2 regions of the Vibrio lentus genome follow, and region 1 is predicted to be linked to the other one. Evidence: riboswitches for the same ligand, from Rfam matches in the RefSeq annotation. Region 1 holds a riboswitch; the other holds the start of a gene.
What was found. A riboswitch is a leader RNA that binds a small molecule or an ion and turns the genes downstream of it on or off. The one in region 1 is predicted to bind cyclic di-GMP.
Positions count from the first base shown of each region.

Region 2: linked by a shared signal. The riboswitch ahead of gbpA (N-acetylglucosamine-binding protein GbpA) and the one ahead of QWZ07_RS16450 (TfoX/Sxy family DNA transformation protein) in region 1 are both predicted to bind cyclic di-GMP.

Region 1 is NZ_JAUFQE010000002.1:1,800,654-1,805,080, reverse strand. It holds gene QWZ07_RS16465 (alpha/beta fold hydrolase) at 1-792, shown strand, start outside; gene QWZ07_RS16460 (putative signal transducing protein) at 900-1,217, opposite strand; gene QWZ07_RS16455 (TVP38/TMEM64 family protein) at 1,281-1,961, opposite strand; gene QWZ07_RS16450 (TfoX/Sxy family DNA transformation protein) at 2,095-2,685, opposite strand; cyclic di-GMP riboswitch class I at 2,813-2,898, opposite strand; gene purR (HTH-type transcriptional repressor PurR) at 3,069-4,073, opposite strand; gene torD (molecular chaperone TorD) at 4,391-4,427, opposite strand, start outside.
Region 2 is NZ_JAUFQE010000001.1:1,865,781-1,870,207, reverse strand. It holds gene aroG (3-deoxy-7-phosphoheptulonate synthase AroG) at 1-30, opposite strand, end outside; gene QWZ07_RS07980 (DUF3820 family protein) at 344-559, opposite strand; gene QWZ07_RS07975 (DUF3313 domain-containing protein) at 572-1,243, opposite strand; gene QWZ07_RS07970 (hypothetical protein) at 1,343-1,696, opposite strand; cyclic di-GMP riboswitch class I at 2,019-2,108, shown strand; gene gbpA (N-acetylglucosamine-binding protein GbpA) at 2,181-3,647, shown strand; gene cyoE (heme o synthase) at 3,779-4,427, opposite strand, start outside.

The DNA.
Region 1 (4,427 bases):
GAGAGTTTATTATTTCATAAAACATTTACTCACCCTACGAGCGATGAGTGGGTTGTGTTTGTGCATGGCGCGGGGGGAAGCTCCTCTATTTGGTTCAAACAGATCAAAGCGTATAAACAACATTTCAACTTGCTTCTCATTGATCTTAGAGGGCATGGTAAGTCAGACAGCATACTTAAAGGCCTGATTACGAACCGCTATACGTTCAAATCGGTCACGCTCGATATCCTTAAAGTTCTTGATCATCTAAAAATCCGTTCAGCGCATTTCGTTGGTATGTCTCTCGGGACGATTATTGTTCGCAACGTAGCGGAATTAGCGGCAGGGCGCGTGCGTTCAATGGTACTCGGTGGTGCAGTGACTAAGCTCAATACTCGCTCTCAAGTACTAATAAAGCTGGGTAATTTAAGCAAGCACATCATTCCATACATGTGGCTATACAGCCTTTTTGCTTATGTTGTTATGCCGCAGAAAAGCCAAAAAGAATCTCGCCATCTATTTATCCGCGAAGCCAAAAAACTGTGTCAAAAAGAATTTAAACGTTGGTTCATCCTTACCGCTGATGTGAACCCTCTAATGAAATACTTCAAAGATAGAGAGTTGCCGATCCCGACTCTTTATTTGATGGGAGAACGTGACTACATGTTCATCAAGCCGGTAAAAGAGATGGTTGAAGCGCACGAGTCGAGTGAGTTAGTGGAAATAGCGAATTGCGGACATGTGTGTAATGTTGAAAACCCTGAAGAGTTCAACCAACGTTCTATCGCGTTTATTCAAAAACAAATCCAATGATCCTCTTGGTTCGCTATCTGAACAAATAAATCGAATTAAATAAAAACGGGAAGCTAATATTAGCTTCCCGTTTTTATTTTAAGGGAGGAGTATCGTTCGTAATGTTCTTACTCTGGTGATGCAGCACCACATTGCCAGCAAGAACCGAATTGCGCTTCGTTGACTTCATGGCACTCACCACAACGCCACTCTTCATAGATGATCGAATCTTGCTGTTTTTGGTAGTCATTGACTATCGTGCGGGCTTTACTGGCCAATTCTGGCTCATATAACCATACGTAAGGGTCAGTTTCCTCAGTGAATGGGATTTCCCCTTTCAAACCGAACAAGCCCTCACCACGGACTTCACACGCAATATTCTCACTTTCTAACAATCCACAGATGATATGGGCTTCTGTAGGATTCGATGCACTGAAGATTTTCATTGAAATAGAACCTTATTCGGCTTTGGGTTTTAGTCAGTTATATACGTTATTCCGCTATACACGTTAGTCAGCCACAGGTGCTGAGCGGAACTTACTCATCAACCATTTAGCAATAATTGGGAATACCCCCAACAAGGCAAATGACAATAGTACTGAAGGAGATACGATACCCGAAAGTGAATCAATTTCTGCGAGTTGAGTACCAGCATTCAAGAAAACCGCAGTACCTGGCAACATCCCTATTTGGCTTGTGATGTAGTAACGAGTTACCGACATTGGGGTTAACCCCATTAACAGGTTGATAAGGAAAAATGGGAAGACAGGAATCAGACGCAGAGAGAATAAGTAAAATGCCCCGTCTTTTTCAACGCCCTTGTTAATCGTTGCTAACTTGTCACCAAACTTGGTTTGGATCCAGTCACGTAACAGGTAGCGGCTACTTAAGAAGGCGAGAGTTGCACCAATAGCACTCGCAAAAGATACCAGCAGTAAACTGTTCCAGAAACCAAACAAGGCAGCGCCTAACAGAGTAACAACCGCAGCGCCAGGAATTGAGAAAGCCGTGATCATGACATAGGCGGCGAAGTAAATTGCAGCAGCGGCAATAAAATTGCTCTCGATGTAGTCATTCAAAACAGCTTGTTGAGCTTTCGCATTCTCAAGTGTTAGGTATTGGCCGAAATTGACGCCTAACAAGACGATCGTTACGACCAATACGATACCCAATATCATTTTCTTACTCATTGATACTTCCTCTAATTTTTCAATGCATACCATTAGTATAGATAGACAGGCAAAGCATAGATTAACTTTCAACAGATATAAAAAAAGCCGCAAGAATGCGGCTTAGTTATGTAGATAGTTTGAACTGACAATATTAATTGACGCGACTGATAAGCTCTTCACGACGTTGCTGCGGTATAACAGACCAATGAGTACCATTGATCGCACCTTCTAGCGCCCAAAGCAGCTCAATGCTGACAGAGGAAGCATGTGATTCCTTGATGGCGTTAAATGCGTTTACAGAGCCAGATTCATATAAACATTCTACAGAATCGATCCCAGCCTTTTTTAACATACGCTCGGTAGCGAGTCGAAGGTTAGGGAGGTCCTTTAATCGAGTTGGCTTAGCAGAAGATTGCTCAGCTTTCTCTTCTTTAGCAAACCCCAAAGACGTCGTAGCAAGCTGCAAGATTTTCTCTTGGTCTTGCCACAAGCCTTCCGGCAATGCGAAATACTTTGTGACGACAGGGAAACCACGTTTTTTGTAGACGTATGGTCGAAACCCTTGTTGCTCGAATTGCTTTGTTGTGTCTTTGTCCGCTCTTATGTGCAGCTGGTCGTTAACAACCAGAGCAAACATAGTGTCATCAGCAAAAAGCCCGAATCCACCAAACATTGAGCGTGATTTTATTTTTCCTAGGGGCTCAAATAATTTCATTGAGTCCTTTAGTATCGGTTTATCCATGTTATCTATCTCGGTGTATTTGAACTACGCCACCAAATAAGCAGGTCCGAGAGATTAGCAAAATGTTGCAATTAAATTGTCAATAAGCCGTAAATTACTAAATTGTTAGTAATTACCGCATTTTGCCATCGGTAACCCCGCTACCATACCAACGAGTGGTTTAGGCCGGAAGCTTTGCGTCTCACTCTTTCGAGTGGTTTGCCCTGTGCGTGACTGACTGAATAGAATAAAGTTTTTGTTGAATGAGGCTCACACCTGATATTTCAAAATGTGATATTGCTTCAATTAATGATCTTGGTGTTATGCAACTGGGTTTATTTTATCTGCTTATAAAAAAAGCGCACTCAAAGGTGCGCTTAATGAAATTAAACTCGATTTATCAATTAATTTAACGTTTTAACTGTGCTTCGCTCAACAATTTCTGGGTGCATTTCGAAGACACGTTTTTCATGATCTTTATCTTTAATGCGCTCTAACAAAATTTCGAATGCATTTTTACCAACACGACGCTTAGGTTGGTGAACCGTCGTCAATGGTGGAGAGAAGTATTCTGCAAGTTCAATGTTGTCGTAACCGATAACCGAAATATCTTCAGGAATACGAATACCTTGCTGTTGCAGGCGACTCATCAGGCCAAGTGCCATAGTGTCGTTAAAACAGAACACAGCGGTAGGGCGATCTTCCATCTGAGCAATTCTATCAGCCGCAAGTACAGCGGTATCACACTCAAAGTTACCTTCAATGATGAGCTTTTCGTCGGTTGCGACCTTCGCTTCATTGAGTGCGCGTTTGTAACCCGCGATGCGTTCTACACATGCTGCTTTGTCTAAGTGGCCACTTAAACAAGCAATCTTTGTGTGACCACGTTCTAGCAGGTACTTGGTTGCTAGATAGCCGCCTTCTTCAGAGTTATCGATGATCTTATCAGCCTGAGAGGTTTCAGGGCCCCAGTCCATGACAACTTTTGGGATATCAGCATGGCGATCTAACATGCCACGAAGTTCTTCTGTTAAGTCGGAACACATAACCAAGATGCCATCTACACGTTTTTCTGCAAGCATTCGTATGTAGTCACGTTGCTTCTCATAGATACCACCCGTGTTACACAGAATCAAAGTGTAACCTTGACGGTAGCAGTAGCTTTCAACACCATCGATCACTTCAGAGAAGAAGAGGTTTGTTGATTGAGTCACTAACATGCCGATAGTACGTGTTGAATTGCATTTCAAGCTACGCGCAACAGCACTTGGTGCGTAGTTTAACTCGTCTACGGCTTTATTTACTTTCTCTTGAGTCGCTTCTGCAACAAAACGTGTCTTGTTGATTACGTGAGAAACGGTGGTAGTTGATACGCCTGCTAAGCGAGCGACATCTTTTATAGTGGCCATGGTTTTATCCTATTAGAAGCTACTTTCCCAAAGTACGGAATAAAGTAGCCGTTAAGCTACCTAACTAAGAGCTTAAATTTGTAGGGCTCTTTGGGGTACTAAAGTGCTAAAAAACAAAAAACCGCTATTGAGCGGCTTGTCTTAACACCGAAATGCTCTGAACTTAAATAAGCATAGCATTTCGTGAATGTTTCATATTTTATCGTTTGCGGTCACAATTTTAGACTGACTAGAAATTACTCGCAATAAAATTCACCCAGAAATCTTGGTGAATTGTCACATTCTATTGAATTTGTTTACTTAATCATCAGCGTATCTTATTCACCCGCTAAATACTGAGTGTCCAAATTACAG
Region 2 (4,427 bases), on a different contig from region 1:
GTTAATTCTTACATCATCAGTCTGGAACATTGCTTACTTCTTCCTTTTTTCTATCCTTGAGCTGAATGTACGTTGTCTCACGTAACTTTCTATCAGCACTAATCTTCTTGTTCCCTGTAACTTAACTAGTAAAAACTCTAGTTTCAATCACTAATTGAAAATAAACGCAATTTTTTTTGTGTTTTATATTTAAAACACCCTGTATACCATTATTTACACACTATCGATTGCGTAATTTATGACAGGTTAAGAACGGTTATAGTTCAAGCTTCACCATACATGTAAAATTATGCAGAACTTGAAAATAAAAAAGCTCACGTGATTAACGTGAGCTTCTAACTAATTACATTCTTTTCAATGGCTTGACAACGCTATCAAGCCCTTCAATTTTTAATGCCAAACACAGCTTGAGTAAGTCACCTAACTCACCAGAGGGAAAGCCTTTTTTATCGAACCACAGTAAGTATTCCTCTGGCAGATCGATCAATATACGACCAGCGTATTTACCAAATGGCATTTGCATTCTAGCAAGTTTAATCAGGTTCTGTTTCTCTAGCATTACAGGCTCTTTCTAGGCTTTTTCTATTCTTTGTAGAGTATCACCTAAACGCTCAACCCAATAGTTGATTGCATCTTTGGCATCATCCAGTGAATCAATCATTGTCGAGAAATCTTTATTGCCTGCTTCACGGTCAATGGCTGCAAACAATGGTGTGCCCTCTTGAGCATCACTTACCAAGAGCTCAACACTGGCGCTTCCCACATTGGTGTGCTCTCCGGTCGTGACCTTAGATATGGTAGACATCGCAAGACCAAACGGCAGTACACTACTGGTCACGGCTAAGATGGGGTTGGGGGTTTCAACGTTACTCAAGGCAATGCTTAGGCGCAGCGTATTCCCGGTAGGCTCATCGACAATCGTTTTATGGGGCGATATTTTCTCTTCCAAGCGTGCAACCATGTGATCAGTCAGCTCTTGAATCTCTTCCTGATCGAGCGAACCTTCTTCTGCAAGCACAAAGATCTGGTCGATCACCACTGAGTCGTACTCATCGAGTTTGGCTTTCAGGCGCTGTGAATCACGTAACCCTATCCTCACCCATACAAGATCGACGCCTCCATCAGGTCCGACGCTAAAATCTTCATAGCTGGTGAATTTGGTTGCAGTTTTAATTGGGCCGCCTGCACAACCAAACAAAAAGATGCTGGTTGCAACAAGCAAGAGAAGTTTTAAAGGTGTCATAGCGCACTTCGGTTAAATTTATGAATCTAAACAAGTATGCCATACCCTATGTGAAAAGATTGTAGAAAAAGGGGTTAAAACTCAGAGCTATCTCTAAAATTAGTCATGTTGCACAGTGTGTGCATACTCGACAATCACTTGATTACCTTCAATGTAAGCATTTTGGATCTCGCCATCCACACTCATTCGGCTTTTCAAATACACCACTTTAGGCCCAGATTGGTTGCCTTCTTTGAGTGAAGGGAACACATTCCTAGGTTCTAAATGAAGTAAACGACAAAAGTGGCTAATGAAAGACATCGTTAATGGCGTCTCGCCTCTCAACACTCTAGAGAAATCAAGCTGGTTCATTCCTAGCTTTTTTGAAAACTCCATCTGCGTAATTCGCATTCTCGATTTTTGTGACATCCAAGTTTGATACAGCGCATCTCTATCTTGTTCTGTGAATTCCATACTGCTTCCTTTATATAACTTATACCAATCAATTGTCCGGCTTTTCATACATGGCGTGTCAGGGTTTGGTTAGTGGAAACCAAAGGTTTGGTTTTGATATGCGCGCAATTGTCTTATAGAACGGAACGCAATCACCAAAATCATTCACAAAAACGATTAGAGCAAATACTTTCTTCATTTATATCAATAATTTATACGTTAACGAACTAAACATATAGCAAGTTAATTTGTATTAAGAATTAAAAGTTCGAGATTAGCATTCCACATTTCAATCGATTGATTCGCATTTATAAAACTGGTTGGCTACATTCCGCTTGCTTAAACGCACTTCTGGCAAACTATTTGAAAGAATAGGACGCAAAGCCACCGGTCTGTCGACAAATATTCTGTCTATGATAGCGGGGCCGCCACTTAATAGGATTTAAGTGTCAATGCATGCCGGAGTGTTCTCTTTTTTGTCGGCCAAATACAGTAAGGACAAATAATGAAACAACTCCCAAAAAAATCACTCATCGCGCTATCGCTACTTAGCGTAAGCGGTGCAAGCTTCGGTCACGGTTATGTTTCGGCATACGATAATGGCGTAGCAGAAAGCCGTGTCGCGCTATGTAAATTCCCAGCGAGTGATACGCAAGAGAAAAACACGAACTGTGGCGGTATCCAATATGAACCACAAAGTGTAGAAGGCCCTGAAGGCTTCCCTGAAGTCGGCCCTGCCGATGGAAAAATCGCCAGTGCGCAATCATCTTTAGCGGCAGCGCTAGACGAGCAGACTGCAGATCGCTGGGTTAAACGTCCTATCAAGTCGGGCTCTCAATATTTTGAGTGGACGTTCACTGCCAACCACGTGACTAACGACTGGAAATACTACATTACTCAACCAGACTGGAACCCAAACCAGCCTTTGGCGCGCAGCTCTTTTGACTTAACACCATTCTGTGTTGTTGAAGGCAATGGGCAACAACCACCTATGCAAGTAAGCCACTTGTGTAATGTTCCAGAGCGCGAAGGTTATCAAGTGATCCTTGCGGTATGGGACGTGGGTGATACTGCGATGGCTTTCTACAACGTTATCGATGTGAAATTTGATGGCGACGGCCCTATCATTCCTGATTGGGATCAAGGCGGTCAAATCAACCCAACTCAAGATCTAAACATTGGTGATGCTGTTTACACTCGTGTCTTCGATCAATCGGGTGAGAACGCTTCATACAGCACAGAGCTCGTCATTGAGAGCAACGAGCAAGGCAAAGCAAATAACTGGTCTTACGCGCTTGCCTCTAAGATCAACAAAGAACAAGCGCAAATCAAAGCAGGTCAGCTGAACGACCAAGGCGATTTTGCACCCGTGTACGGCACGAACCCTGTTTACCTAAAAGCCGGTTCAGGCTTTAAGAGCGTCGAGATCGGTTACAAGATTGATACTCCAGAGCCCGAGCATGAGCTAGCAGTGACAGGCCTAGAATCTGAGTACATTATTGATGAAAACCAGCCAACACAGCTTGATCTAACATTAGAAGCAACTGGCGATATTCAAGCAGAACTGACGGTGTACAACCATCACCGCGAAGCACTTGCTTCTCAAAAATCAGAACTGGCAGACGGACAAGTTGAAGATGTTCAACTCACTCTGTCTAAATCGGAGGCTGGCCACCATATGCTTGTGGTTGTGACTAAAGATGACCAAGGTAACTTAGTGGATCAGAACACGCTTGATTTCCACCTAATGGACGAGCAAACACCGCCACCCGCTGGCGATTACGACTTCGTATTTCCTGAGAGCATTGAGTCTTACACAGCAGGTACTAAGGTACTAAGCAGCGATGGTGGCGTTTATCAGTGTAAAGAGTTCCCATACTCTGGTTACTGTGTTCAATGGACTCCAACAGCAACTCAATACGAACCAGGTGTTGGTTCACACTGGCAAGATGCTTGGAACAAAGTGGACTAATGACTAGCCAGTCACTTACTTTCTAATAGGTACGTGCTAGTAATCAGCAAAACAAAACGGATGCCTAGAGCATCCGTTTTCTTATTCAGTAAAAGTAGAAACACCAGTTATTAAAATAGAAACATCAGTTATCAAAGTAGATAGTGGTCCGCCAGCAAAGCGACAAACAAGATCATGAGATGATAAATGGAGAATTTAAAAGTCTTCATCGCCATATTAGGCTCATCACGATATTTAAGTACCCAAGCGTGATAAACAAACCCGCCGTTTAGCACCAAAGAAGCGCTCAAATATATCCAGCTACTCATACCGACCAACACCGGCAATATACATATGATGCTAAGCAACAAGGTATAGAGCAGAATTGATGTTTTGGTGTAGGCGATCCCATGCGTCACAGGCAACATGGGAATGTTCACCTTGGCATATTCGTCACGACGATGAATCGCCAACGCCCAAAAGTGCGGAGGTGTCCAGATAAAGATGATCATCACCAACAACCAAGCGTTTGAATGCAGCTCATTGGTGACCGCCGTCCAGCCCAATAACGGAGGCATTGCACCTGCGATCCCTGCAATCACGATGTTTTGCGGCGTAGCCCGCTTCAAGTACATGGTATAAATCACCGCATACCCTAATAAGCTCGCAAAGGTTAGCCAAGCAGTGAGTTGATTAACCCACACCACTAACGTGACAAAGCCAAGTAAACCAATGCCAGCAGCAAAGCTAAACACCCGTACGCTGCTAAGTTCTCCTGACGGCAAAGGTCGTCGATTTGTG